DNA from 2 places in the Kitasatospora sp. NPDC085464 genome. Region 1 is predicted to be linked to the other one. Evidence: riboswitches for the same ligand, from Rfam matches in the RefSeq annotation. Region 1 holds a riboswitch; the other holds the start of a gene.
The links. A riboswitch is a leader RNA that binds a small molecule or an ion and turns the genes downstream of it on or off. The one in region 1 is predicted to bind cobalamin.
Positions count from the first base shown of each region.

Region 1 (9,200 bases):
GCGCGCCAACCAGCACAACGACGGCGGCTGGAACTACAGCAAAGCGGCTGGCGACCCGACCGCGCTCACCCAGGGCAGCGACATCGACATGACCGGCGCCGCCATGGCCTCGCTGTGCGCGGCGGGCGTCCCCAACACCGACCCGGCGATCGTGGTGGCCAAGAACTTCCTCAAGGGCAAGCTGGCCTCCTCCGGGGCCTTCAGCGCCATGTTCGGAGTGAACACCGACTCCAACGGCTGGGCCGTGTCCGGCCTCAACGCCTGCGGCATCAACCCCCAGGGCACCGACTTCACCAGCGGCACCGGCAAGACCCCGCTCGACTTCCTCATCGCCCAGCAGTTCAAGCCCGGCGGCGGCTTCAAGTACCTGCCCACCGACACCTCCCCGTCCCCCTACGCCTCCGTCGACGGCCTGCGCGCCGTGGCCGGGGCCGGGTTCACCGCCACCCCGCCCGCCCCGGTCACCGTCGGCGAGCCGACCTGGGCCGCCACCACCGGCTTCACGGCCGGTACCGCCGCCAGGCTCGCCCTGGTCGTCGACGACGGCACCGGGGCGCTCAAGGCCTGCACCGTCACGCTCACCCCGACCGGCGGCACCGCGACCCTCGGCGACGTCCTCGACGCGGCGGGCACTGCCACCCCGGCCGGCTGCGTCACCGCCGTCACGCCGTCCACCGGCGGCGGCACCGTCACGGCGATCAACGGCACCGCCAACAGCGGTTCGTCCACCTGGAAGGTCAGCCTGGACGGCGCCACCGCCGTGGCCGCCACCCGGGCCACCACCGTCCACCTCGGCGACACCGTCTCGCTGCGCTACGGCAGCTGACCGCTCCGACTCCGCAGGGGAGTCGAGCACGGATCATCCTCCCCTCGGCAGGGCAGAACCACGACGGCCCGACGGATCCCGCCGCCGGACCACGGAACAGGGGGAAGTGGTACCGATGGGTGTTTCCAGGTGGGTGGCAGGCGGCTACGTGGCCTCGGTCGGCGTACTGGCCGCCATTGGCGGGCTGACGGGGAACGGGCGCTACTACCTCGCGTCGATCGTCCTCACCCTGCCCGTCGGGCTCGCCGCGTTCGCGGGCGTCTACCTCGCCCGGGGGCTGCTGACGGGCGTCGGTGAGCTGTTCACCACGACACGACTGCCGAACGGCGATGATCCCGGGTGGCTGACCACGTCGGGCATCGTGGCCAACACACTGCTGTTCACCGCTGCCGGCGTCATCACCGTGGTGCTGGCCGAGCACTTCGTCCGCCGCCGGAGGACGGCTCGCGGAAGGTGATCCCCGCGTAGGCGGTGCCCCGGCCCTTCCGCGGAAGGGCCGGGGCACCGGTGTGTCGTCGTACGTCAGGGGGCGGTGATGCCGGGCTGGGCGCCGGCGCCGAAGGACCAGCCCTCGACGTCGCCGGGCGCCGGGTTGTAGCTGCCCGCGCCGAGGTTGCTGTACGACCAGGGGCCGCCGTGCTGGGCGTGCCAGTACGACCAGTAGGCGCTGCCGGTGGGGTTGGTGCAGGTCGTCGGCAGGCTGTTGATCCTGCAGACGAAGCCGGGGAAGCGCGGGTGGAAGCCGTACGTGAATCCGGCGCCGGTCAGCGCGGCCAGGCCGCTGGCCGGGTCCCCGGGGGCGCAGCCGGTCTCGATGCCGCCGCCGACGGCCGTGAAGTCGACCACGACGGTGACGCCGGTGGTGCCGCTGCAGGCCGCCGCGTGGGCCTGCGGGGCCTGGGCGGCGGAGACGCCGAGCAGGCCGGCGGTGAGGGCCGCCGCGGCCGCGATCGACCCGAGCGTACGTCGGGCCGGGCGGGCCAGGGTGAGGGTGTCGGTCATCGGTGAACTCCTCGCGGTATCAGAGCCGTTCAGTGGGCGGCCGGGGCCGGGCAGGCCAGGGTGGGGGCGTCGGGGCGCGCGCCGGCCGCGGACAGGGTGGCCAGCGGCGCACCGCCCAGGCCGAGGACGGCCTGCGCAGTCGCCCGGGCGCCGTTGCCCGCGTTGAAGCCGGTCGCGTCGTAGGCGACGGCGCCGCGCACCGCCGGGTCGGCCGAGCAGCCCTGCTGGAGCTTGACCAGCCGGCTCCAGCCCTTGAGGCCGGCGCCGAAGCGCCCGCCGGAGAGCAGCGCCTGGGTGGCCAGACCGGTGGTGTTGGCGTTGGAGGCGGTCGCCCCGGCCGCCGCGAAGCCGCCGTCGGCGTTCTGGTGGGTGGTGAGCCAGGTGAGGCCGGCGTTCGCCTTGGCGGTGCGGCCGGTGGCGGCGAGCGCCTGGACGGCGAGGGCGGTGGCGTCCGGGTCGCTGGTGCAGGTGGTCTGGCCGAAGGCGACGGGGAACCCGCCATCCGCGCACTGGCTGTTCGCGAGGTAGTCCACGGCCGCCGTCGGGGCGTCACCGGGGGTGCGGTGCAGGGCGATCAGGGCCAGTGACTGGCCGAAGGCGTTACTGTAGTCGCCCCACTGGGAGCGGTCGGAGAAGCGGCCCTCGGGGGTCTGGAGCGAGCGCAGCCGGGCGGGCAGGTCGACGCCGCCGAAGCTCGCCGAGTTCGCGTCGCGGACCTCGGCGGCGAGCAGCAGCTTGGCGGTCGCGCCCGCGTACGCCTCGGTGGTGCCGTCGCCGAGGTAGCCGGAGATGATCTCGGGCTTCGCCAGCCAGGCGGTGGCCCGGGCGGCGGCCTCGTCGGAGCTGTGCGAGGCGGCGAAGGCCAGCACGGCGTCGATGGTCAGCCCCTGGTCGGGGTAGGCCGTGCCGTTGAAGACGCTCTCGAAGTGGTCACCGCCGACGAGCTGGCGGGCCAGCCAGCCGGCCGCCGCACCGTCGGGGCGGACCGTCCGGGAGGAGGTGGTGTCGGCGTGGGCGGCGGTGGCCGCAGGGAGCGCGGTGGCGAGGGCCAGGGCGGGTATCGCGAGCAGACCGAGGGTGCGGCGGAGCGTGGGCATGGGTGCCTTTCCGGGCCTGGACGCAGGGGCCCGGAGGGCGTCGGCGTATGCCGGAGCAGCCCTCGGAGCTCCGGCCCGCAGACCACGACGGGAGGAGGGGACGACACACCTCCGCCGACGGGTACTCGGGCTCGCCGCCGACGTGGCGTCGGCGGCCTACCGTTGCGGGCCAGCGCCGGATTCGAACCGGACTTCCCCCGTGGGCGGAGTCACAACGTGACGGCTCATCATGGCGAAACGGAAAAGATCGGGTCAAGGGATCGTGCGTCACGTCACGGTGACGCGGGTGGATTCCTGGACGCGCGCCGGTCCGCCGGTCGGGGAACGGCCGGTCGGAGGGCAGAATGCCTCCCATGCGGCACATCTTCGTCATCGGCATCGGCGCGGGCGACCCCGACCACCTCACCCTGCAGGCCGTCAAGGCGCTCGCCCGCACGGACGTCTTCTTCATCCTCGACAAGAGCGAGGAACGGCAGGACCTGATCCGGCTGCGTCGACGGATCCTCGCCGAGCACGGCCGGGCCGGGCACCGCGTGGTCGAGGCGCCGGACGCGGAGCGGGACCGCAGCACCCCCGCGTACGCGGCCGCCGTCGACGACTGGCGCGTCCGCCGCGCCGACCTGGTCGAACGGCTCCTCGCCGAGCACCTCGGCGAGGACGAGACGGGGGCGTTCCTGGTCTGGGGCGACCCGAGCCTGTACGACAGCGTCATCGCCGTCGTGGACGACGTCCTGGCCCGCGGCACCGTCGTGTTCGACTCCGAGGTGGTCCCGGGCATCAGCAGCGTCTCGGCGCTCGCCGCCCGCCACCGCACCACACTGACCCGGGTCGGCCGCCCGGTGCAGATCACCACCGGCCGCCGTCTGGCCGAGGGTTTCCCCGAGGGCGTGGACGACGTGGTGGTGATGCTGGACGGCCGGGCCGCCTTCACGGAGATCGACCCCGAGGGGCTGGAGATCCGGTACGGCGCCTACCTCGGCACCCCCGACGAGATCCTCGTCGCCGGCCCGCTCGCCGAGGCCGCCCCGAGGATCCGCGAGCTGCGCGAGCAGGCCCGCGAGCGCAAGGGCTGGATCATGGACACCTACCTGCTCCGGCGGGCCGGGAGCTGACCGGCGGTGAGCCGCCCCGTGGAGGGGCGGCGCACCGGGCCGGGCGTCAGCGGGTTGCCGAACTCAGCGGTTGCCGGACGTCAGCGGTTGCCGAACGTCGGCGGGCGCTTCTCGGCGAAGGCCGCCATGCCCTCCTTCTGGTCCGCCGTGGCGAAGGTGGCGTGGAAGAGCCGGCGCTCGAAGCGGACGCCCTCGGCGAGGGTGGTCTCGTACGAGCGGTTGACGCTCTCCTTGAGCATGACCGCGGCCGGGGTGGACATCGCCGCGATGGTCTCGGCGGTGGCCAGGGCCTCCGTCTGCAGCTGGTCGGCGGGGACGATCCGGGAGACCAGGCCGGCCCGTTCGGCCTCCTCGGCGCCCATCATCCGGCCGGTCAGGCACAGCTCCATCGCCTTGGCCTTGCCGACGGCCAGGGTGAGCCGCTGCGAGCCGCCGATGCCGGGGATCACACCGAGCTTGATCTCCGGCTGGCCGAACTTGGCGGTGTCCGCGGCCAGCAGGACGTCGCACATCATCGCCAGCTCGCAGCCGCCGCCCAGCGCGTACCCGGCCACCGCCGCGACGACCGGCTTGCGCAGCGCGGCGAAGCGGTCCCAGGCGGCGAACCAGTCGCCGAGGTAGGCGTCGACGAACTCCAGGGACTGCATCTCCTTGATGTCGGCGCCGGCCGCGAAGGCCTTCTCCGAGCCGGTGACCACCAGACAGCCGATCTCGCGGTCCCGGTCGAACTCCGTGGCCGCGGCGACGACTTCGGTCATCAGCCGGGTGTTGAGCGCGTTGAGCGCCTTCGGGCGGTCGAGCGTGATCAGCCCCACCCGGCCCCTGCGCTCGACCAGGATCGTCTCGAACGTCATGCGGTGTCCTTCCGGAGGGTGGTGATGATGGCGGAGAAGTCCAGCCCGGCGCCCGCCCCTTCGGCGAACGCGGCGTACAACTCCGATGCCCTGCCGCCCAGTTCGGCCGGTACGTCGCAGGCGGCGGCCGCGGCGGCCGCGAGTCCGAGGTCCTTGGCCATCAGGGCGGCGGCGAATCCGCCGGCGTAGTCGCGGTTGGCGGGGCTGCCCGGGACCGGGCCGGGCACGGGACAGTTGGAGGTGAGCGCCCAGCACTGTCCGGAGGCGGTGGAGGCCACCTCGAACAGGGCCTGATGGCTGAGCCCGAGGCTCTCCCCGAGCACGAAGGCCTCGCTGACCGCGATCATCGAGACGCCGAGGATCATGTTGTTGCAGATCTTCGCGGCCTGCCCGGCACCGGAGGAACCGCAGTGCACGACCCTGCGGCCCATCGCGGCCAGCAGCGGCTCCGCCTCGGCGAAGTCGGCCTCGTCGGCGCCGACCATGAAGGTGAGGCTCGCGGCCTCGGCACCGGGCACACCACCGGAGACCGGTGCGTCGACGGCCCGGTGCCCGGCCGTGCGGGCCAGGTCGGCGGCGACCCGGGCGTCCCCGACGGCGATGGTGGAGCAGTCGATGAACAGCGCGCCGGTGGCCGCCTCGGTCAACTCGCCGTAGGAGTCGAGGACATGGCGTCCGGTCGGCAGCATGGTCAGCACCACGTCGGCCTCGCCGACCGCCTCGGCGGCGGAAACCGCGATCATCACTCCCTGTGCTGCGGCCAGGTCCCGGGCCTCGGCCGAGAGGTCGTAGCCGATCACCCGGTGGCCGGCCTTGACGAGGTTGGCGGCCATCGGGCCGCCCATGTTGCCCAGTCCGATGAATCCGATGCTGTGGGTCACCAGCGCTCCAGGGGTGTGGTGGTGGCGGCGAGGCCGAGCTCGCGTCCGCCGCGCGGGGCGAAGTAGCGGGCCACGGCGGCGGGTTCGACGGCGCCCAGGGTGGCGGGGCTCCACCGCGGCGAGCGGTCCTTGTCGATCACCTGCGCCCTGATGCCCTCGGCGAGGTCCGGCGTGGCGAGCGCCGCACACGAGGTGCGGTACTCCTGGTCGAGCACCGCCTCCAGCGGGCCGAGGGCCCGGGCCCGGCGCAGGGCCGCCAGCGTCGCCTTCACCGCCGTCGGGGAGTTGGCGGTGATCCGGTCGACGGCCTTCTTCGCCTCGGGTTCACCGCTGTCCCGCAGCCGGTCGAGGATCTCCTCGACGGTACCGGCCGCGTAGCAGGCGTCGATCCAGGCGCGCTGCCCGTCCAGCGCACCGGTCGGCGCGGGTTCGACGTGCCGCTCCAGGGCGTCGTGCACGGGCAGCCCGGCGAGGTCGTCGAGCAGCGCCGGCACCCGCTCGGAGGGCAGGAAGTGGTCGGCGAGCCCGCAGAGCAGCGCGTCCGCCGCTCCCACCGATCCGGCGGTGAGGGCGAGGTGGGTGCCCAGCTCGCCGGGCGCCAGGGCGAGCAGGTAGGTGCCGCCCACGTCGGGGACGAAGCCGATGCCGGCCTCGGGCATGGCGATGCGGGTGGTCTCCGTGACGATCCGCACGCTGCCGTGGGCGGAGACGCCGACGCCGCCACCCATGACGATGCCGTCCATCACGGCCACGTAGGGCTTGGAGTAGCGGGCGATCCGGGCGTTGAGGCGGTACTCGTCGCGCCAGAACTCCTCGACCGCGCCCGGGTCCCCGCCGGTGGCGGCACGGTGGATGGCGACGATGTCGCCGCCGGCGCAGAACGCGCGGTCCCCGGCCCCCGTGATGACGACGGACTCGACCCGGTCGTCCTGCTCCCAGGTGTCCAGGGCCTCCGCGATGCGCAGCACCATGGTGTGGGTGAGGGCGTTCAGGGCCGCCGGCCGGTTGAGGACGATGAGTCCGGTCCGGCCCTCGCGCTGGAGGATGACCTCGTCGAGGTCGTGGCCGGCCATCACGCGGCTCCGGTCAGGCTGCGGGCGACGATGACGCGCATGATCTCGTTGGTTCCTTCCAGGATCTGGTGCACCCGCAGGTCGCGGACGATCTTCTCGATGCCGTACTCGGCCAGGTAGCCGTAGCCGCCGTGCAGCTGGAGGGCCTGGTTCGCGACGTCGAAGCCGGTGTCGGTGGCGTAGCGCTTGGCCATCGCGCACAGCTGCGGCGCCCGGGGATCGCCCCGGTCCAGCGCGCCGGCCGCCCGCCACACCAGCGCCCGGGCCGCCTCCAACTCCGTTGCCATGTCGGCCAGTCGGAACTGCAGAGCCTGGGCGTGCAGCAGCCGGGCGCCGAACGCCGCACGGTCCGCCAGGTAGCGGGTGGCGCGCTCCAGCGCCTCCTGCGCGCCGCCGAGCGAGCAGGCCGCGATGCCGAGCCGGCCGCCGTTCAGCCCGCTCATGGCGATCCGGAAGCCCTCGCCCTCGGCGCCGAGCAGACGGTCGGCGGGCAGCCGGACACCGTCCAGCACGACCTGCCGGGTGGGCTGGGCGTTCCAGCCCATCTTCCGCTCGTTCGGCCCGAACGAGACGCCGGGGTCGTCCCGCTCGACGACGAACGCGGAGACCCCGTCGGCTCCCGGTCCACCGGTGCGGGCCATCACCACGTAGATCCGGGAGTCGCCTGCCCCGGAGATGAACTGCTTGACGCCGTCCAGCACCCAGTGGTCGCCGTCCCGGACGGCCCGGGTGGCGATCGCCGCCGCGTCGGAGCCGGCGCCGGGCTCGGTCAGGCAGTAGCTGCCCAGGTGCTCGGCGGTGCAGAGGCCGGGCAGCCAGCGGGAGCGCTGCGCGGTGCTGCCGTAGCGGTCGATCATCCAGCCGACCATGTTGTGGATGGACAGGTAGGCGGCGATCGACGGGCAGCCGGTCGCCAGCGCCTCGAAGGCCACCACCCCCTCCAGGCGGGAGAGTTCGGAACCGCCGGCGTCCTCGCGCACGTAGACGCCGGCCAGACCGACGTCCGCTGCCTTGCGTAGCACGTCCACGGGGAAGTGCTTGGTCCGGTCCCACTCGACGGCGTTCGGTGCCAGGTACTCGTCGGCGAAGGCCCGGGTCGTCTCCGCGATGGCGCGCTGGTCCTCGGTGAGATCGTGCACGGCGCTCATCCCATCGTCGGCATGGTGAAGCTCGCGCCTTCCTTGACCCCGGAGGGCCAGCGCGAGGTGACGGTGCGGGTGCGGGTGTAGAAGCGGATCGAGTCCGGGCCGTGCTGGTTGAGGTCGCCGAAGCCGGAGCGCTTCCAGCCGCCGAAGGTGTGGTAGGCGATCGGCACCGGGATGGGCACGTTGACGCCGACCATGCCGGTGTTCACCCGGCGGGCGAAGTCCCGCGCCGTGTCGCCGTCCCGGGTGTAGATGGCCACGCCGTTGCCGAACTCGTGCTCGCTGGGCAGGCGCAGCGCCTCCTCGTAGTCGGCGGCGCGGACGACGGTGAGCACCGGGCCGAAGATCTCCTCGCGGTGGATCCGCATCTCCGGGGTGACCCGGTCGAACAGCGAGGCGCCGAGGAAGTAGCCGTCCTCGTGCCCCTCCAGGCGGAAGTCCCTTCCGTCGACGACGAGTTCGGCGCCCTCCTCGACCCCGAGGTCCAGGTAGCCGCGGACCCGCTCCAGGGCGTCGCGGCCCACCAGCGGGCCGAAGTCCGCCGCCGGGTCGTCCGAGCGGCCGACCTTGAGCGCGGCGATCCGCTCGACCAGCTTCGCCACCAGGGCGTCCGCGGTCTCCTCGCCGACCGGGACGGCGACGGAGATGGCCATGCAGCGCTCGCCGGCCGAGCCGTAGCCGGCGCCGATCAGCGCGTCGGCGGCCTGGTCGAGGTCCGCGTCCGGCATCACGATCATGTGGTTCTTGGCGCTGCCGAAGCACTGCGCGCGCTTGCCGTGCGCAGCGGCGGTCGCGTAGACGTACTGGGCGATCGGGGTCGAGCCGACGAAGCCCAGCGCCTCGACCCGCGGGTCCTCCAGCAGGGTGTCCACGGCCTCCTTGCCGCCGTTGACCACGTTGAACACGCCCGGCGGCAGCCCGGCCTCCAGGAACAGCTCGGCCAGCCGCAGCGGCACCGACGGGTCACGCTCGGAGGGCTTGAGGACGAAGGAGTTGCCGCAGGCCAGCGCGGGCGCGGCCTTCCACAGCGGGATCATCGCGGGGAAGTTGAACGGCGTGATGCCCGCGACGACGCCGAGCGGCTGGCGCATCGAGTAGACGTCGATGCCGGTGCCGGCGTTGTCGCTGAACTCGCCCTTCAGCAGGTGCGGGATCCCGGCGGCGAACTCCACGACCTCCAGGCCGCGTTGGAGGTCGCCGTGGGCGTCGG
Region 1 covers NZ_JBITTM010000007.1:205,260-214,459, reverse strand. Annotated here, with positions in the region: gene ACIGG8_RS08555 (hypothetical protein) at 1-826, shown strand, start outside; gene ACIGG8_RS08550 (hypothetical protein) at 942-1,283, shown strand; gene ACIGG8_RS08545 (flagellar hook-length control protein FliK) at 1,349-1,828, opposite strand; gene ACIGG8_RS08540 (prenyltransferase/squalene oxidase repeat-containing protein) at 1,858-2,925, opposite strand; cobalamin riboswitch at 3,024-3,164, opposite strand; gene cobF (precorrin-6A synthase (deacetylating)) at 3,279-4,037, shown strand; gene ACIGG8_RS08530 (enoyl-CoA hydratase) at 4,118-4,891, opposite strand; gene mmsB (3-hydroxyisobutyrate dehydrogenase) at 4,888-5,772, opposite strand; gene ACIGG8_RS08520 (enoyl-CoA hydratase/isomerase family protein) at 5,769-6,845, opposite strand; gene ACIGG8_RS08515 (acyl-CoA dehydrogenase family protein) at 6,845-7,993, opposite strand; gene ACIGG8_RS08510 (CoA-acylating methylmalonate-semialdehyde dehydrogenase) at 7,990-9,200, opposite strand, start outside.

Region 2 (19,952 bases), on a different contig from region 1:
AGGCCGCCACGGCCCTCGTCCCCTCCTGGTCGGAGTGGATTGACGCGGGCGAGAAGCCCGTCAGCCCGATATCCTCCATTTCTGGGCGGCCCGCCGTGGGCCGTGGCCGTCATGCCGAGGAGGTGGGTCCGGTCGTCGGGACCGAGCACGAGGCCGAGCCGGGTCGTGGCCCGGACGAGGTCCGGCCTGCGGGCGAGGCGCTCACCGGTGAGGAGCTGGCCGAGGCGATCGGTGAGGACACCTACCGGGTGTCGGCGGAGGAGAGCGAGGAGGCCCGGCGGGAGCGCTTCGAGCGCGACGCCCTGGGCTACCTGGACCCGATGTACTCGGCGGCGCTGCGCATGACGCGTAACCCGGCCGACGCGGAGGACCTGCTCCAGGAGGCGTTCGCCAAGGCGTACGCGTCCTTCCACCAGTTCCGTGAGGGCACGAACCTCAAGGCCTGGCTGTACCGCATCCTCACCAACACGTTCATCAACTCGTACCGCAAGAAGCAGCGGGAGCCCCAGCGCACCGCGGCGGAGGAGATCGAGGACTGGCAGCTGGCCAGGGCGGAGTCGCACATGTCGACCGGCCTGCGCTCGGCGGAGACCCAGGCGCTCGACCACCTCCCCGACAGCGATGTGAAGGACGCGCTCCAGGCCATCCCGGAGGAATTCCGGATCGCCGTCTATCTCGCGGACGTAGAAGGCTTTGCGTACAAGGAGATCGCGGACATCATGGGTACTCCCATCGGTACGGTGATGTCCCGGCTGCACCGCGGCCGCCGTCAGCTGCGCGGCATGCTGGAGGATTACGCCCGTGAGCGCGGGCTCGTCCCGGCCGGCAGCGGGGCAGGGCAGGAAGCGAAGGGCTCGGGCTCATGAGCTGCGGCGATCCGCACGAAACCGAGTGTGGCGAGGTCCTCGACCACCTCTATGAATTCCTCGACAACGAGATGGCCGAGGGCGACTGCGCGAAGTTGCGCGTGCACTTCGAGGAGTGCTCGCCCTGCCTGAAGCAGTACGGGCTTGAGCAGGCGATCAAGGCGCTGATCAAGCGTTCCTGCGGGTGCGACGACACCCCGACCGATCTGCGTAGCAAGGTGCTGGCCAGGATCGACTCGATCCGGGCCGGGCAGCGCTCGGGCGAGCAAGTGGTCGTCGCGGTGGAGGCCGCCGTGGAGGTGCACGCCGAGTCCGCCCGGCCGGCACCGAAGTTGGCGCAGGGTGAGGCGGGCGAGGAGCCGGCCGAGCGTCCGAGCGCCCCGGTCGAGGCCGGCGCCCCGGCGGAGTGACCGTCAGGGCAGGCGTCCGGGCGTAGGCGTCCGCCGGCCCGTCGACGAGGGCGGCCCGCCCGGTCCGGGCCAAGGGAGTCCAGCGGCCCCGGGAGCATGTGCTCCCGGGGCCGCTCCCGTTCTGCTCACGTGCGCCGTCACTCGTTCGGGTGAGTTGGCGGTGCGCCAACTGCGCCATTGCGCGATCATGCGTCCCCGCGCCCGGACGGCGGCCTATCCTCCTGACGGACGCTCACCGCCGGTTCGCCCGGCGTGCTGAGGCAACACGGGCCCGGACGGCGGGGAGGTCGACATCGCTACCGACAGTGGGGGCGCGACCCTGCCGCCCGGCGCGGCGCGCTACCTGGTGGCCGTCCCGGTGGCGGCGCTGTGCTGCCTGGTGCCGCTGCTGCCCGCCGGGGCCACCCCGGGAGTCCCGCGCTGGCTCGGCCAGCCGGTGGACTGGCCCAAGGTCGGGCTGCTCGCCTTCCTGCACGGCTGCTGGGAGTCACTGGCGCAGGGTCTGCCGACGCCCTGTCTGGTGCTGGTGCGCAGACTGCTGCGCCGCCCGGCGCCGCCCGAGCGGGTACCCGCCCGGCCCGGGGTGAACGCCTTCTTCCCGGTGCTGTTCGCCGGGGTCCTGATGCTCCCTCCGGCCGCCGCCGCCCTGGTCGCCGCGCCGGCCGCCCTGCTCGGCGGGCCGAGCGGGCGCGGCTGCCGCGGGCGCCAGCTGTTCAACGGCTCCCAGCTCGCGCTGTGCGCCTTCACCTCCTCGGTCGTCTTCCACCTGCTGCGCGGCCCGCAGCTGCTGCTGGGCTCCCGGTTCCCGGCCGCGCTGCTGCCCGGCTTCACCGCAGTCGCCGCGTTCTGCCTGGTCAACGGGGTGGTGGTGGGCGTGATGGTGATGCTCAGCGAGGGCCGCGGGGCCGGGGTGCTGCTGCGTGGGGCCTGCTCGGTGTGCGGACTGCCGGTGCTGGTGCACGCGGCCGGCGGACTGATGGTCGCCGTGCTCTGGCAGGGCCCGTACGGTGCGTTCGCGGCGCTGCTGGCACTGCTGCCGCTGTCCATCTCCGCCTGGGTGTTCGCCCAGGGCCAGCGCGAGCAGGACGCCCACCAGGCCACCGTGCAGTCGCTGGTGCAGGCCGTGGAGATCAAGGACGCCTACACCCGCGGGCACAGCGAACGGGTCGGCCGGGCCTCGGTGCTGATCGCCACTCAGCTCGGCATGGAGGCCGACCGGCTGCGCACCCTGCGCTTCGCGGGGATCCTGCACGACGTCGGCAAGCTCGGCGTGGCCACCGAGCTCCTGCGCAGAAACGGTCCCCTCACCGAGGCGGAGCGCCGGGCCGTGGAGATCCACCCGGTGTACGGGTACGAGCTGGTGCGCGGGATCGACTTCCTCGGCGAGGCGCACGCCGGGATCCTGCACCACCACGAGCGGGTGGACGGCCGGGGCTACCCGAGCGGGCTGGCGGGCGACCGGATCCCCGAGTTCGCCCGGATCATCTCGGTCGCCGACGCCTTCGACTCGATGACCTCCACCCGCTCCTACCGGCGCGGCCGCCCGGTCGCCGAGGCGGTGGCCGAGCTGGAGCGCTGCTCGGGCAGCCAGTTCGACCCGGTGATGGTGCGGGCGCTGATCGACGCGCTGGCCGTCCACGACTGGCGGCCGGTGGTGCACTCCGAGGACTGCGTGCGGGCCGTCCCGGACATCCCGCTCGGGGTGCCCGAACCGGTCCGGACGGCTCCCGGCCGGGTACCCGCGCAGGGCGGCGCTCCCGCGCCCGGGCAGCCGTGACGGCGCCCGGGCGCGCGGCCCTCGGCCGGACGGCCCGCAGCCGGACGCTCGCCGACCGCGCGGCGTGCGGGCCCACCACCCGCGCGGTGCACGCGGCCGCCGCCGCACTGCTGGCGCTCGCGCTGGGCGCGGTCGCGGTGCGCGGGGTCGCGGAGCCCAAGGTCGCGCTGGCGTTCACCGTGCTGATCGCGCTCGGCGAATGCGTCCGGATCACCCTTCCGGGCGATCGCGAACAGGCGCCCATCGGCGCTGCCAGTGCGCTGGCGTACGCCCTGCTCGGGCCGCTGCGCGGGGTGCCGACCGCGCACGGGATGCTCCAGGTGGTCACGGTGACCGGGGCGGGCCTGCTGCTGGCCTGGCTGCCCGGGCTCGCCGCCCTGCCGCACCGCCCCGAGCGCCCGCACCGCCGCCCGCCCTGGGCCGACCCGGCCCGCCGCGACAGCGCCGTCCGCCGGCTGCTCGCCGTCGGCTTCGCGGCCGCCGTCTTCCAGCCGCTCTACAACGGCGGCCTGGTCGACCGTTTCTCGCCCGAGGGCCCGGCGTACGGGGCCTTCCTGACCGTCGTCGCCGCGCTGGCCGCGCTCTGCGACGCCACCCTGGCGGCCCTGCTGCGCCGTTCGGCGGGCGGGCTGCGGTTCCCCGCGGCGCTGGAGGACGAGCTGCGCTCGCTGTTCGGCATCGGCTCGGCGATCGTCGCCACCGGGATGCTGGTCAGCCTCGCGGCCGGCGAGGTCGGGCTCTGGGCGCTGCCGCTGTTCTGCACCCCGCTGCTGCTCGCCCAGGTGTCCTTCCGGCGCGCCGCCGCGGTGCGGGCCACCACCGGTCAGACCATCGCCAGCCTGGCCCGGGCCACCGAGGTGGCCGGCTACACCCCGCACGGGCACGCGCGCCGGGTCGCGGACACGGCGTGCGCGCTGGGGCGCGAGCTGGGTCTGGGCACCCGCGAGCTCGCCCTGCTGGAGTACGCCGCGCTGATGCACGACGTCGGCCAGCTGTCCCTGGTCGAACCGGTGCCGGACGGCGCCACCGCGGTGCTGCCGTGCGTCGAGCAGCAGCGGATCGCCCGGCTGGGCAGCGAGGTGATCAGCCGTACCGGCGTGCCCCGGCAGGTCGCCGAGCAGGTCGCCCGGCTGGCCGACCCCTGCGCCGGGCCCGCCGTCGGCGAGGGCCCGGTGCCGCTCGCGGCCCGGATCATCCGGGTCGCCAACGCCCACGACGACCTGCTCACCGTGGCCCGCGGCCGGGGCGTCGGTGAGGCCGTCGGGCGGCTGGAGGCGCTGGAGGTCATCCGGCTGGGGCGCGGTCGGGTCTACGACGCCCGGGTGGTGGACGCCCTGGCCAGGGTCGGTGGACAGGCCAGGGGCTGACGGCCGGGACTGCCGCCCGAGGGCCGGAACCGGCGCCGCAGCCGGGGCCGCAGCCGGGGTCGGACCCGCCAGGGGTTGAGAGGGCGCGGCCGGGCGGGCAGGCTGGGGAGGGGCGGGCCCCAACCTCGGCGGTGGGGAGCGCGGGCGGGGGCGGGCGTGGTTGGATGCGGTCGTAGCGTGGAACACCGACCCGGAGCGCCGGGCCCGGTACGCCGTCCGAGGCGGTACGGGCACGGTGGCACGGGACTTGAGCGGACGACGACGGCAGGGACGAACGTGAGGATCTTCCACCGGGCACGGCACCGGCCGTCCGCCACCTGGCGGCAGACGACCGACCGGGCCTTCACGCTGATCGGCGACGGTCGCTACGAGGACGCCGGCGCGCTGCTGGTGATGGCCGCCGACCTGGAGCCCTGGCTCTCCGACTCGTGGTTCAACCTCGCCCTCCTGCACAAGTTCCGCCGCGACTGGGAGCAGGCCCGCTCGGCCGGCCTGCGCGCCGTCGCCCTGCTGGACCGCGAACACGGCGCCCCCGACTGGTGGAACCTCGGCATCACCGCCACCGCCCTGCAGGACTGGCCGCTGGCCCGCCGCGCCTGGCAGGCGTACGGGCTCAAGCTGTCCGGCGGCCCCGGTGGTCAGCCCGACGGCCCGGTCAGCCTGGACCTCGGCACCACCCCCGTGCGGCTCTCCCCGGACGGCGAGTCCGAGGTGGTCTGGGGCCGCCGCCTCGACCCGGCCCGGATCGAGGTCCTCTCCATCCCGCTGCCCTCCTCCGGCCGCCGCTGGGGCGAGGTGGTGCTGCACGACGGCGCCCCGCACGGCGAGCGGGTCACCGACGGCGTCGCCTACCCGGTGTTCGACGAGATCGAGCTCTGGGCCCCCTCCCCGGTGCCGACCTACGTGGTGCTGCTGCAGGCCGCCACCGCCGGGGACCGCGACGCACTGGAGCGGCTGGTCGCCGACGCCGGCTACGCCGCCGAGGACTGGACCTCGTCGGTACGGCTGCTCTGCCGCGCCTGCTCGGAGAGCCGGATGGCCTCCGACGACGGCGTCGCGGCCCACCACGACCCGCACGACGACGGCGACGCCGCGCACCCCGGCCACCTCAGCCACCTCAGCCAGGGCGGCGCCGCCGGGATGTCCTGGCTGGTCGAGCGCGAGTGCGGGATCGCCGCACCCGCCCACCTGGTGCGCACCCTGCTGGACCGCTGGGTCGCGGCCTCCCCGGGGACCCGGGCGTACCGGGATCTCGAAGAGGTCTGCTGAGACCCGCTGAGTACCCTGGTGAGGTACGCGTAGGACCTATGGAAGCGGAAGACATGGCGGAGCAGGCCGAGCAGCACGAGCACGAGCACGACGTGGAGGGGGCGGCGCCCGAGGCTCCCGTGAAGGTGATCGGTGAGGAGCCCGACCTCGGCAAGGGCACCGCCCGTCCGATCACCGTCGTCGGCAACCCCGTCCTGCACCGCGAGGTCAAGGACGTCACCGCCTTCGACGACGAGCTCTCCGCGCTGATCGACGACATGTTCCAGTCGATGTACGCCGCCGAGGGCGTCGGCCTCGCCGCCAACCAGATCGGCGTGGACCTCAAGGTCTTCGTCTACGACTGCCCGGACGACGAGGGCGTGCGCCACATCGGCCACGTGATCAACCCCAAGCTGGAGGAGTACCCGGCCGACCGGCGCCGGGTCCTCGACGACGGCAACGAGGGCTGCCTGTCCGTCCCCACCGCGTACGCCGAGCTGCCGCGCCCGGACTTCGCCGCCGTGACCGGCGTCGACAAGGACGGCAAGCCGATCCGCGTCGAGGGCACCGGCTTCTTCGCCCGTTGCCTGCAGCACGAGACCGACCACCTGTACGGCACCCTCTACATCGACAAGCTGTCGAAGCGCGACCGCAAGGACGCCCTGAAGCAGATGGCCGAGGGCACGCCGAAGTACGCGACCGTGCCGAACGCGTAACGGCGGAACGCTCATTGTCGAAGGCCGGTGCGGACCTGTCCGCACCGGCCTTCGGGCGTTCCCGGCCGCGGGATGTCACGTCCTCGTGCCGCGTCCGGTCTACCCGGCGGGAGTGACCGAGTGAGTGACCGAGCGAAGGAGATCCGTCATGAGGGCCGTCATCGTGTGCGCGTCCGTGTCCCACGGCAACACCCGGAGGATCGCCGAGACCATGGGCCGGGTGCTGTCGGCCCCGGTCGTCGAGCCCGAGCAGGTCGATCCGGCGGAGCTGGCCGGCTACGACCTGGTGGGGTTCGGCTCGGGGATCTTCACCGGCCGGTTCCACCCCCGGCTGCGTGACTTCGTCCGGTCGGTTCCGCGGGGGCAGCGGGGCAGGGCGTTCGTGTTCGCCACCAGCGGGCTGCCGGAACTGCCGGTCCGGCCCTTCACGCGTCCGCTCGTACGGGCCCTGGAACAGAAGGGCTTCGAGGTGGCCGACGCCTTCTCCTGCCGGGGCTTCGACACCTGGCTCCCGTTCAGGCTCGTCGGCGGCCTCAACAAGGCGCGGCCGGGCGCGGAGGACCTGGCGGCGGCGCGGGCGTTCGCCGAGGGGCTGGGGGCCCGGGGCCTCGAAGGCGGCGGGAGGTGAGACGGAGGGCCGGTGCGGGCGGATCGGGGCGCACCGGCCCTCCGGAGCAGGTTCGAGTCGGTTCGGGCTACTTCGGGATGAAGATCCACTCCGGCCCGTAGACGGCTTGGGGGTTGGCGGGCAGTTTGATGGCGTTCAACTGCCGTGCGAAGTCACCCAGATCGTTCATGTGGCCGATCGCGTCGGAGAGCGAGTCCGCGTTGCCGCCCCAGGCCGCTTCGAGGGCGCGCAGCATGTCGCTGTAGGCGGTGTTGAAGTCGTTCAGCACGGCGGCGGTGGTCCGGTCGGGCTCGTTGCCGGGGGAGTTGACCCAGCCGCCGGCCGGGACCCGGGGGACCGGTGCGACGCCCGGGAGCGGGATGTCGGGGCCGGTGAACTCGAACCTCCCCGTCGCCGGGTTCTTCACGAGCTTCTTGCCGACGGCGATCTCCTTGAAGGCGTAGTAGTGGGCGAGTTCACCGGGCGCGCCGTGGAAGGGGTTGTCCGGGGAGGCGTCGGTGCCCTCGCCCTGGGTCCGGATGACGTCGATCGCCTTCAGCACGTCGTCGATGGTGTTCATCGCGACGATGTCGTTGCCGGCGCCGTGGCCGATCGCCCCGAGCGGGAAGGTCACCTGGTTCTGCCCGGTCAGCAGGTGGGCGAACTTCGGGAAGACGTTGGCGATGCGCTGGTAGAAGGCGCCGATCGTGTTGCCGTCGGCGGCGAAGGCGAGCGGGTTCTCGGGCTTCTCGATGTCGGAGAAGAGCGTGGCCGACTCCCGGCTCAGCCCGCTGAGGAAGACCTCCAGGCCCGGGTTGACCCCGCCCGGCAGCTCGCCCGGGTACTTGGGGACGGTGAGCGGGTCCTTGAGGACGACCGTGCCGCCGATGCTGGTGAGCATGTTGCAGACCAGGCCGAAGTGCGACATCTCGTCGAAGACGATCTCGCGGATGGTGTGGCGGACCGGCTTGCTGTTGTCCTGATCGGTGATCGACCAGAGGGCGGTGGCGTAGGGCGGGATGGTGGAGAGCTCCAGCATGATCGCCCGCTGGAGGGCGTCCTTGAGCTCGTGCTCCGTCCAGTCCTCCTCGGCCATGCTCATGAGCTGGACGATCGCGTCGCTCTCGTAGTCCAGGATTCCGGTCGTCGGCACGGGTGGGCCCCTTTCGTCGTGCGGCTGTGCGCGGAACGTAGCCGGGGCCCGGTCGTCCGCATGCGTGGGAGGCCGGTGTGGCCCGGGAGTTCATCCGGACGGGCGGGGCGGGGGAGCTGTCAGGGGGCACGCCTAGGGTGATGGACAAGATCATCGGCCGCCGCCGCCGCCCGGCCCGGGCGGTGTCGTGGCGCCCGGGTACCGTACCGGGGTGTCCACGACATTCGATCTTCCGGCCGAGCTGTCCGCCTCGCTCGCGGGCCCGGCCGCCGCCTGGCGGTTCGTCGAACGGTTCGCCGCACACCTCGGAGCACCGGTCGAGGAGGCGCACGGCTGCACGGAGGAAGAGCTCGCCGCGGCCGAGCAGCGCCTCGGCCTGCCGCTGCCCGGGGCGCTGCGTGAGGCATACGGGAGGTTCGGGCGGCGCTTCGACCTGTTCGGCGGCCAGGAACAGTGGATCCCGCTGGAGGACGTGGAGGTGGAGGACGGGATCCTCATCTTCATGGCCGAGCGGTACTGGTACTGGGCGGTCGGAATCCGGCTCGACCAGGCCGGCGGTGACGACCCGCCACTGGTGACCGACGCGACCCCGGGCGACCCGGTGGAGGCGGAGTGGGAGCCGATGGCCGACCGCTTCTCCGCGGCTTTCGTGGAGTCGGTGCTGAACGGGAACCTCCTCTGCGACGACATGGGCGGGATGCGTCGGGAAGCGGCGCCCGGCGACATCGACCACGTGGAGCGGGAGTTCACCCCGCTGCCGCCCTTCGAGGAAGGGCCGGCGGAGGACGGCCGCCGGTGGTACGCGGGACCGGAGGTGCTGGTCTGCGTCGACCGGACGGACCCCGACGTCGAACTGGGCTGGCTCTGCGTCCGGGCCTTCAACCGGCAGGCACTCGACGGGATGTGTGCTGCCCTGCGGGGTGACTGGACCTACACCATGAACTACTGAGCGAGCCGGTCGGTCGGGCAGGAGAGGCCCGGCCAGGTGCTATTGGGGCACACGATCACGTAGTGGCCCGACCACCGGATGTCGGACACCCAGCGGGACCAGACCACGTCGGAGGCCCGGGCGAGTTGGTCGAGGGCGAACCGGCGGCGCGTGGCGGTCGGGAGCCAGGGGTCGCCGCCGGGCGAGTGCTGCTCGTAGCGCTCCGCGAGCCAGTCGGCTGCGCCTGCTGCTGTGTCCCAGGTGCCCCGGACCTGGGAGGGCGGCCGCAGCAGCCACCAGCCCGTCATCATCGGCGGCAGCTCCGAGAGGCCGAACCGTGCGGCCTCGACCGGTCGGCGCTCCGACTCCCGCGCCAGCAGCCGGCCGTCACCGGCCCACTCGTAGCCGTGGAAATGCAAGCGCGCTCCTCCTCGCAGGGGTTGGGGGCCCCGGCCGCCCGCACGGGACTGCGGGCGGCCGGGACTGTCGGGGGACGTCAGACCGACAGGCCGAACCGCGCCGGGTCGATCCCGGCCTCGGTCAGTTCCTGGGCCGTGAACAGCAGCGGTTCACGGTCGGGCCGCTTGCTGTCGCCGAGGGCGAAGACACCCGGGGCGTCGGGCACGGCACCGAGGGTCACGCAGGTCTCGGAGCCGTCGTCACCTCCGCCCTGGTTGCCACCGCACGCACGGTTGAACTCGATCTGCGAGAGGTCGAGTTCGTACAGGTTGTGATCGGTCATTGCCTGCACCTTCCGGTATCGCTTCGGGGCGCGGAACGGCCCCGCTCCGCCCAGGAGTCGGGCGGGAGATTCAAGGGGAAAGGGCTCGTGGAAGAGCAGTCAGCCCCAGAGGCTGATGCGCGTGGTGAGCTGGTTGACCGGCACCTGACGGGGCGGGGCGTCCGGATCGAACAGCGGCCGGACCAGAGCCCGGCCGTTCTCGGCGCCGACGATCTCGACCAGGCCGCCGCTGGTGAGGTCCTTCCGGATCGGGTTGTTGTCGATCCGATCCATGAGTTCCGTGTGCGTGCGGCGACGATTGGGCGTGGTCGGCTGCGCGGAACCGGCAGCGGGCATGGAAGGCTCCCGTGACTCGCGGATCGTTTCGGTGAGCCACCAAGTTACGCGGGATTCGGTGCTATTCCTGCACGATTTCCTGTTCCCGCAAGAACTCGTCGCGGATCGCCCCAACCATTTCTCGCATGGTGTTTCCGGCAAGAGCCGTAAGTTCGAATCGGTGGAACCGTTCCCGGTATAGCTCCACATCCTTCGGTTCACTGGTGGTGATCTCGGAATGGGGGATCTCGACAATCACCAATCGATTATCATAGACAACGAACGATGAGGAGGGTACTTCGATCATGGGAATCGAGAGCGGTACGACGCCAATCCAGACGTTCGGGAGGCGGGACAGGGCGATGAGCCGGTCAAGCTGAACAGCCATCTCGGGAGGGGAGGTAAGCCGCCACCGCAGCACCGATTCGGTGATCAGGTGGCGAAACGACTTGGCGGGCTCGAAGAGTACGGCTTGGCGCTGGAGTCGAGCGCCGATGGTCCGTGACAGCACTTCCTCTGTCAGGCCCTTTGTGCTGAGGATCGCCCGGACGTACTCCGGCGTCTGACACAAGCCGGGGATGCAGGACGGCTGGAAGACCCGTTGAACGACCGTCTCGGCTTCCACGGCCCGGATGGCCTCCTGGTGCAGGTGGAACCCGCTGCGACGGCACAGGCGCCAGGCCGTGGCCTCGGTAACTTCTCGACGGGCTGTCTCGACCAGGCCGGCCCGGACTTCATCGGATACCCCGATGGCTGTGAGGATGCGGTCCACGTCCATTGCTGTCGGGGCGATCTTCCCCGTTTCGATGCGGCTCAGCTTGGATGGGGACATGGCAGCGCTGCGGGCGACTGCTTTGGCCTCTTTCCCACTGGCCTTTCGCAGCTCCCGCAGCGTGCTACCGATGTTCCCTCTCATTAATGCCGTGCCGCGCCCACCAGTCGGTGAACGGCTCGGCGTGGCTCAGAGCCGCGTCTCGCCACCGAATCCATTTCTCAACCTCGGACTCTTCCTCAGCTCCGAGGAATGCCCCCTCATCGTCGTAAGCCATCGAAACGGTCGCCGACTCATCGAACATCCAGAAGTCGGGAACGCCTTCGAGAGGGTTCGGCCTGTCCGTGATGTCGAGGATGAAGAACTCTTCGCCCGCCGTGGCGTTGGTCTGGTACCCCCAGCCCAGTTCGAATTGGAGATAAGGCGTGAGAGGTCGGGTGAGAATGTGGACCCGGTACATCCGGCGGCCGGCGTCGATGTTCCGTTGGACCTGCGCCAGCCACCTGGCGTTGTAGTCGGTGGGCTTCGGCTTCCCGGTCAGGAACGCCTGGTAGGCGTCGACGCTGCCGGACTTGCTGTAGTCGTCCAGCGTCTCCAGCCGGAACGCTTCCCACTGGAAGTCGTCGAAGAGTGCGCCGAAGGCGTTAGGAGAGATGGTCACGGGTAACCCTCACCAGGAGATCGATCGGGATTCGTACGGCTGTTTCGGTGTCCGGTAGCTGCATCGTGGCCAAGGCTTCCTCGTCATCCACCCGGAAGCCCTGTACGACCAGATCCCCGGTGTCAGTGGCGTAGATCGTCGGGCACGGCCCGTTGTCGCAGGAGCTGTCTAGTTCGGTCAGCTTCACGGCTGTTTCCTCCCCCTTGGCTTCTCGTTCGATGCTCGCGACTCCTGGTGTGCCAGGTCAAGAACTCGATCTTTCGAGAACGAGAAATCGGTCTGGTGGGTTGTGCCCGCCCCGCCCCGGCGTGGATGCCGGGGCGGGGCGGGGGAGTTCAGGGGCGGTCGGTGGTGATGGTGATCGGGTGGGCGGTCCAGTCGGTCATCTCGCCGACGTAGAGGGTGATGCTCCAGCTGCCGTCCTGGTGTAGGCGGCGGGCGACGCCCTCGCCGCCGCCCGGGCCGATGCAGATCCGGATGAGGTCCCGGTGGGCCTCGCGGATCGGCAGGTTGCGGACGCGCTCCCACAGGACGGGGAGGGCGTGGTCGAGGCTGGGGAAGACCGTGGGCAGCATGATGCCCGAGATCTCGGCCCGGACGGTGCTCACGCGGCGGCCTCGGCGGGGGCGGAGACGTGGCACCAGACGAACTTCCCGATGCCGCCGGCGCGCGGGCAGCAGCCCCACTGGGTGGCCAACTCGTGCACGAGGAGCAGACCTCGGCCGCTCTCGTCGGCGGTGGTGGTGTCACGGAGGGACGGTTTCTCGCTGTCGGCGTCGTGCACCTCGATGCGGAGGGTGTCGTCGTCGGGGGAGAGGCGGAAGCGGATGAAGATCAGGCGCCCGCGCGGCGTCCGGGCGTGCTGGACGGCGTTGGTGACCAGCTCGCTGACCAGCAACTCACCGGTGGGGAGCAGGGGTTCGCCCGAGGGGTGGGGGCGGAGGAAGTCCCGCAGCTCCTGACGGGCGGCGCGGGGGGACTTGCGGTGCCGGGGCAGCCAGCAGGTCTGCTCGACGGGGGCGGGGGAGACGGTTTCAGGCATGGCGGGGCCACCTCTGGAGTGTGCGGGTGACAGCAGCTGAAGAAGGCATGGGAATGCCCGGGTGAAGCCCGCCATGATCACGGTGTGTCTCCTGGCGGACTACGTTGAGTAGCATGCTCCTGGGAGCTTCCATGGTGCAAGTCCCCACTTTGGAAGTGATCAAAGATTGTTGTCAGCCGACGGAGAGGGGCAGACTGGCAGATCACGGAAGTGAGGAGGTCGCGACATTGCCCGTGAACCGGAACCCGACAGTTCGGCAGCGCCGTCTGGCTCGAACTCTCAAGGAGCTGCGGACGGATGCGAACCTGACGATCGCTCACTCGGCCCGGCGTCTTGAGTGCGCCGAGAGCAAGATCAGCCGAATCGAAGCCGCGCAGTCTGGGATTCGGCTGGTGGATCTTCGGCTGCTGCTCGACCTGTACGGGGTGAGAGACCCGGCGACGCGGAGCCGGCTGGAGGCACTGTCGCGTGAAGGCCGCTTGCGCGGATGGTGGGACCGGTACTCGGACACGCTGTCGCCGCTGTATGCCGACTTCATTGCGCTGGAGTCCGACGCGTCGGACATGTACAGCATCCAGACCTTCCTGGTGCCGGGGCTGCTCCAAACCGAGGACTACACGCGTGCGGTGGTCCGCGCGCAGATAGAGGATGCGACGTCGGAGCAGGTCGAGAGGCTCACGAAGGTTCGCCAGGAACGGCGAGCGGTACTGACGCGTGAGGCGCCGCTCCGCATGTGGGTCGTCCTTTCCGAGTCCGTGCTGAAGCATCGGATCGGTGGCCGGGCGGTCATGCGGGACCAGCTCGAATCCCTGGTGGCGAGCGCGGAGCAGCCGAACATCAACATCCAGGTCCTGCCGGAGGAATCAGACGTCCACGCTGCACTGTTCGGTCCTGTCGCCATCTTGAGCTTCCCGGAGGCGACGGAGACGGACGTGGTGTACGTCGACAGCCTTCTCAGCACGCTCTACATCGAGGAACCGGAGGAAGTGTTCAAATACACCGACCTGTTCCGCCGCGCCCTGGCTGAGTCGCTGCCGCGCACCGAATCGATCGAACTCATCGAGCGCGCAAAGGACAAGATCTAGAAATGGTGAGCATGTTCCTGCCGTCAGCTTCGGCCGCCGGACTTGAGTGGCGCAAGTCCTCCTACTCAGGCGCCCAGAGTGACTGCGTCGAGGTGGCGGCAGTCCTTGCGGTTCCCGGACTTGACTGGCACAAGAGCACATACAGCGGGCAAGGCGGGAACTGCGTTGAGACGCAGGTCAGGCCGGCGACAATGGCTGTCCGGGACTCCAAGGATCCTGGCGGGCCGGCTCTGGTCTTTCCGGCCGATGCCTGGTCTTCCTTCCTCGCCGGGGTCAAGTCCGGCGAGTTTCCGACCGACTGAATCAACAGTGCTGCCCCGCACGGGCTGTGGCCGTGCGGGGCAGCATCCTGCTCTCAGCTGAAGTTGTCGACCCAGAAGAACACGGTCCTCAGGACCGCTCCTGGACCACCGGCGCCGAAGGCGAGGACCATGGACTGGGCGACCGCCACATCCGTGGGGTCGATGCCGTGGGACCAGGTGATCCGGGCGCTCAGGCCGGGAATCGTGCTTCCTGGCGCATACGCCCGGTACGAGCCGCGGGCATCCGCTATGCGCACCCCGTTGCGGCGCAGCTCCGCCCGGCGGAGGCTGGTCGACCTCAGCTCGTAGGTGCGGTCGCCCACCACGGCCGTGCGGGTGCGCGACTTCCGCCCGATCGGCACGTTCTGGCCGTTGACGTTCATGGCGCCGTGGTCGCGGTCGGGCACCACCGTGACGGTGGGCATCCCCACCCCCTGCACCCGGGCCACGACGGACGGCCAGCGGTCATGACTGACCTGTATCGGCCCGAACGGGCCGTTGATCACGCGCTGTTGGAGCTTGGACATTCCTGGCTATCCCCCGAACACCGAGAACCGACAGCGGAGCTGCCGTGACGGCAGCTCCGCTGTTCGCTGAACGTTGTTGTCGACTTAGAAGTCGTCGTCGAAGGAGACCGAACCCTCGACCGCGACCTGGTACGCCGACACGCGCCGCTCGAAGAAGTTGGTCAGCTCCTGGACGTTCTGCAGCTCCATGAAGCCGAACGGGTTGGTCGACCCGTAGCGGATCGGCAGACCCAGACGCGCCAGGCGCTGGTCGGCCACCGCCTGCAGGTACTCCCGCATCGAGGCGGTGTTCATGCCGGGCAGGCCCTCACCGCACAGGTCCTGGGCGAACTGGAGCTCGGCCTCGACGGCCTCCTCCAGCATCTCCGTGACCTGCTTGGCCATCTCGTCGTCGAAGAGGTCGGGCTCCTCCTCGCGGACGGTGTCCACCACGGAGAACGCGAAGTCCATGTGCATGGACTCGTCGCGGAACACCCAGTTGGTACCCGTGGCCAGGCCGTGCAGCAGACCGCGCGACCGGAACCAGTACACGTACGCGAACGCGCCGTAGAAGAACAGGCCCTCGACGCACGCCGCGAAGCAGATCAGGTTGAGCAGGAACGCCCGCCTGTCCTCCTTCGTCTGCAGCGAGTCGATGTGGTCGACCGCGTTCATGTACTTGAAGCAGAACTGCGCCTTCTGGTGGATGGAGGGGATGTTCTCCACCGCGGCGAAGGCCGCGTTGCGGTCCTCCGGGTCCGGAAGGTAGGTGTCCAGCAGCGTCAGGTAGAACTGGACGTGCACGGCCTCCTCGAACAGCTGGCGCGACAGGTACAGGCGCGCCTCCGGGGAGTTGATGTGCTTGTAGAGGCTCAGCACCACGTTGTTCGCGACGATGGAGTCACCGGTCGCGAAGAAGGCGACCAGCCGGCCGATCATGTGCCGCTCGCCCTCGCTCAGCTTGGCGAGGTCGGCGACGTCGGAGTGCAGGTCCACCTCCTCCACGGTCCAGGTGTTCTTGATCGCGTCCCGGTACCGGTCGTAGAACGACGGGTAGCGCATCGGGCGCAGGGTCAGCTCGAAGCCGGGGTCGAGCAGCATCTTGCGGTCGTCGGGGGTGCTCACTGGCAGGCCTCGCAGGACTCGGGGTTCTCCAGGGAGCAGGCGATGGCGTCCTGCTCGGCCTGGGTCATGGTGGGGGCGGGGACCGGCACGGCGCTGCGGGCGGCACCGGAGGCGGCCTGGGCGATGCGGGTCGCGGGACGCGAGCGCAGGTAGTAGGTGGTCTTCAGGCCCACCTTCCACGCGTAGGCGTACATCGAGCTCAGCTTGCCGATGGTCGGCGCCGCCATGAACAGGTTCAGCGACTGGCTCTGGTCCAGGTACGGCATGCGGGCCGCGGCCAGGTCGATCAGCGCGCGCTGCGGCAGCTCCCAGGCCGTCCGGTAGAGCGAACGGACCTCGGCCGGCAGCCAGTTCAGCTCCTGGACGGAGCCGTTGGCGTCGCGCAGCGAGTCGCGGGTCTGCTGGTCCCAGACGCCGAGCTCCTTGAGCTCGCGCACCAGGTACGGGTTGACCTGGAGGAACTCGCCGCTGAGCGTCTCGCGCTTGAACAGGTTGGACACCTGCGGCTCGATGCACTCGTACACGCCGGCGATGGACGCGATGGTCGCGGTCGGCGCGATGGCCAGCAGCAGCGAGTTGCGCAGGCCGGTCTCGGCGATCCGGGCGCGCAGCGCGGTCCAGCGGTCGGCCCACTGCTGGGCGGCCGTCGGGAAGTGGTCGATGTGCAGCTCGCCGCGGGCGGCGCGGGTCTCGCCGTACGCCTCGTGGCGGCCCAGCTGCTCGGCCAGGTCGGCGGAGCGCTCGTACGCGGTGAGCATGATGCGCTCGGCGATGAGCGTGGACAGCCGCGCGGCCTGCGCGGAGTCGAAGTCGATCCGCAGCTTGAAGAAGACGTCCTGGAGGCCCATCACGCCGAGGCCGACCGGGCGCCAGCGGGAGTTGGACGTCCCGGCCTCGGTGGTCGGGTAGAAGTTGATGTCCACCACGCGGTCGAGGAAGGTGACGGCGGTGCGGACGGTGGCGTCGAGGCGCTCCCAGTCCATCGCGCCGAGCAGGTCGTCCGCGGAGGCGCCGACGGCCACGTGCGCACCGAGGTTGACCGAACCCAGGTTGCAGACGGCGGTCTCGGAGTCGTCCGTGACCTCCAGGATCTCGGTGCACAGGTTGGAGGAGTGCACCGTGCGGCCCGGCAGCGCGGTCTGGTTGGCGGCGCGGTTGGAGGCGTCCTTGAAGGTCATCCAGCCGTTGCCGGTCTGCGCCAGGGTGCGCATCATGCGGGCGTAGAGGGTCTGCGCCGGGATGGTGCGGACGGCCTTGCCGGCCTGCTCGGCCTTGCGGTAGGCCTCGTCGAACTCCTCGCCCCACAGGTCGACGAGCTCGGGCACGTCGGCCGGGGAGAACAGCGACCAGTCCGCGTTGGCGTTGACCCGGCGCATGAACTCGTCCGGGATCCAGTGCGCCAGGTTGAGGTTGTGGGTGCGGCGGGCTTCCTCGCCGGTGTTGTCGCGGAGCTCCAGGAACTCCTCGATGTCGGCGTGCCAGGTCTCCAGGTAGACGCACGCGGCGCCCTTGCGGCGGCCGCCCTGGTTGACGGCGGCGACCGAGGAGTCGAGGGTGCGCAGGAACGGCACGATGCCGTTGGACTTGCCGTTGGTGCCGCGGATCAGGCTGCCGCGCGAGCGGATGCGCGAGTAGGACAGGCCGATGCCGCCGGCGTGCTTGGACAGGCGGGCGATCTGCGCGTAGCGGTTGTAGATCGAGTCCAGGTTGTCCAGCGGGGAGTCGAGCAGGTAGCAGCTCGACATCTGCGGGTGGCGGGTGCCGGAGTTGAAGAGCGTCGGCGAGGAGGTGAGGTACTCCAGGCGGCTCATCAGGCCGTACAGCTCGGCCACCTCGCGCACCGACTGCTCGTTGTCGCCGACCGCCAGGCCACAGGCGACGCGGAGCAGGAAGTGCTGCGGGGTCTCGACCACCTTGCGGGTGATCGGGTGGCGCAGCAGGTAGCGGGACTGCACGGTGCGCAGGCCGAAGTACTCGAAGCGGTCGTCGCCCGCGGCGTCGATCAGGGCGTCCAGCGCGGCGGCGTGCTTGGCGACGAAGTCCGCGGTGGTGTCGCCGATCAGGCCCTCGGCGTGGCCGACGGCGATCGAGGCGGAGAAGGACGTGGCGCCCTGGCTGTTCGCCTCGTCGACGATCTCCAGCGCGAGCAGGCGGGCGGCGAGCTTCGAGTACTGCGGGTCCTCGGCGATCATCGACGCGGCGGCGTCCACGGCCAGCCCGCGCAGCTCGGCGAAGTCCGAGCCGGCGTGGCGGCCGCGCAGCGCAGCGGCGGCGACATGGCCGGGGTCGACCTCGGGGAGGTCGACACTGCGGTCGGTGAGCAGCCGCAGCAGGGCGCCGCCGGGGTCGGAGACCTTCGGGTCGATGAAGGCGGTACCGGAGCCCTGGGCGGGCAGGGTGGCTGAGGCAGCGGTGGTCAAGGCGCTCTCTCCTGGCGGCGATCGGCGGCGGTGATCGGAGCCTCGGGCCGGTCGGGGCAGGGGAGCACGGCACGAACGCAAACGGCGTCGCGCGACGGTGTCTCCCCGGCCCGCCCGCGAGGCCCGGAGGGGTGGTGCTTGGTGCTGGCGCGGCCTCTGCGGGAGGGCCGTGGCGCACGCCGCCGGCAGGTACTCGGACTCGCGGGGACAGCTGCTCCAGCCGCCCGCACACCGCTGCGGGGCAGTCCCGGATTCGCACCGGGTTCCCCTGCATCGACAGCAGAAGCGAGCATACATGTAGTGCCGCTGCTCTGCGGCGGCACCATATGTTGTGCCTGTCGTGTCGCCCGCGTGGGCGGGCCCGCCGGCCGGTCAGTGCTTGAGATAGACCTTGTACGTGCTCGAATCGCCGGTCGGCGAAGTGAATTGCGCCACCAGTCGGTACTGCCCGCCGGCCGCCAGCGCGGCGCTCAGGGCGCGGTCGGTGGCGCGCGGCGCGGTGCTGTCGAGGACGACCATCGTGTACCAGCCGTCGCGGATCGCGGCGACGCTCCCGTCGTCCCCGTGGTGCTGCACGCCGGCCGCGTCGCGGTACTCCGTGCCGGTGCGCGCGGAGACCCACTGCTCGGGCTTGCTGACCGCGCCGAGGTAGTACTCGGCGAGTCCGTCGACCTCGGTGAGGTAGCGCCCCTGGGGCACCGCGTGGGACCGCAGGACGGCCAGCAGGCGGCCGGAGTCGGGTCCGTTCTGGTACCGCAGGGCGGACTGTTCCAGGCCGAGGGCGAGCAGCGCGACCCACACCAGGATGCCGAGCTGGGGGTGGCGGAAGTGGGCGCCGACCAGCCGGGTCAGGCCTACCCCGGCGAGCGGGGCGGCCAGCAGCATGCCGTAGGCGAGGTGGCGGAACAGCGCCCCGGAGGTGCCGGTCCACACGTGCGCGGCCGGGACGAGCAGGGCGGTGGCGGTCAGCACGGTGCCGAGCAGGGCGCGGTGGCCGCGCGAGGTGGGAACGGCCTCCTTCTCGGGCGCGTCGTGCTCGTTCATCTGTTCGCGGCGCGCGTACGCGATCGTGCCGGCCACCGCGAGGACGGTGAACAGGCCGCTCCACTGGACGGTGGAGAGCAGGACGGCGCGGGCCGAGCCGGGGGCGTTGCCGTGTGAGGGCGACCACCCGGCGAGCTCGCCCAGCGTGCCGTACGGCAGCAGCAGGACGACGGTGCCGGCGGCCAGCAGCAGGGCGCGCAGGGCGGCCGGGCCGAACCGGCGGTGCGGACGGGCGGTGGCCAGCGCGAGGCCGACCAGGGCGGGCACGGCGAAAGCCGCGGAGTACGCGACGGCGCAGGCGAGCGCCGCCGCCGGGGCGGCGGTCAGGATCAGCGCCGGATGTCGCCGTGAGGTGAACACCGTGGCCCAGGCCGCGAGGGCGACCAGCAGCACGGCGAGGGACTCGGGGGCGGCGTAGAAGCCGACCACGACGGTGGACTGCAGGACGGCGTAGACGGCTATCGCGCAGATCGCGACCCGCTCGTTGAACAGCCTCCGGGTCAGCGAGTACAGCAGCACGGTGGTGGCCAGCGCGAAGCCGAGGCTGAGCAGCCGGGTGCCCCAGATGCCGTTGGCGTCGGCGGCCGCGCCCGCCAGCGGCGGGTAGAGCCAGGGCGAGCCGTTGATCCGGTCGACCAGGTCGGTGGCGACCGGGGTGCCGTGCATCAGGTGGGCGAGCTGCCGACGGCCGGCGACCATCGCGGCGGCCTCGTCGGGGTGCGCGGCGGCGAGCAGGCGCAGCGAGAGCGCGGCCTGGACGGCCAGGACGGCGCCGAGCAGGCCGCGGGCGATCCAGCGGCGGCGCGGGCTGGTGCCCGGGTCCCAGCCGATCGCGGGGACCTGCGGGATCGTGTACGGGGCCAGCT
Region 2 covers NZ_JBITTM010000001.1:144,860-164,811, reverse strand. Annotated here, with positions in the region: gene ACIGG8_RS00735 (sigma-70 family RNA polymerase sigma factor) at 123-866, shown strand; gene rsrA (mycothiol system anti-sigma-R factor) at 863-1,276, shown strand; gene ACIGG8_RS00725 (HD-GYP domain-containing protein) at 1,623-3,053, shown strand; gene ACIGG8_RS00720 (HD-GYP domain-containing protein) at 3,140-4,420, shown strand; gene ACIGG8_RS00715 (hypothetical protein) at 4,697-5,689, shown strand; gene def (peptide deformylase) at 5,743-6,384, shown strand; gene ACIGG8_RS00705 (flavodoxin family protein) at 6,533-7,012, shown strand; gene ACIGG8_RS00700 (ferritin-like protein) at 7,080-8,144, opposite strand; gene ACIGG8_RS00695 (hypothetical protein) at 8,356-9,093, shown strand; gene ACIGG8_RS00690 (hypothetical protein) at 9,087-9,491, opposite strand; gene ACIGG8_RS00685 (DUF397 domain-containing protein) at 9,569-9,814, opposite strand; gene ACIGG8_RS00680 (hypothetical protein) at 9,914-10,087, opposite strand; gene ACIGG8_RS00675 (helix-turn-helix domain-containing protein) at 10,212-11,045, opposite strand; gene ACIGG8_RS00670 (DUF6879 family protein) at 11,026-11,562, opposite strand; gene ACIGG8_RS00665 (hypothetical protein) at 11,546-11,749, opposite strand; gene ACIGG8_RS00660 (hypothetical protein) at 11,898-12,170, opposite strand; gene ACIGG8_RS00655 (ATP-binding protein) at 12,167-12,604, opposite strand; gene ACIGG8_RS00650 (helix-turn-helix domain-containing protein) at 12,736-13,689, shown strand; gene ACIGG8_RS00645 (DUF397 domain-containing protein) at 13,692-13,991, shown strand; gene ACIGG8_RS00640 (hypothetical protein) at 14,045-14,518, opposite strand; gene ACIGG8_RS00635 (ribonucleotide-diphosphate reductase subunit beta) at 14,603-15,598, opposite strand; gene ACIGG8_RS00630 (ribonucleoside-diphosphate reductase subunit alpha) at 15,619-18,018, opposite strand; cobalamin riboswitch at 18,209-18,352, opposite strand; gene ACIGG8_RS00625 (glycosyltransferase family 39 protein) at 18,415-19,952, opposite strand, start outside.
Region 2: linked by a shared signal. The riboswitch ahead of ACIGG8_RS00630 (ribonucleoside-diphosphate reductase subunit alpha) and the one ahead of ACIGG8_RS08540 (prenyltransferase/squalene oxidase repeat-containing protein) in region 1 are both predicted to bind cobalamin.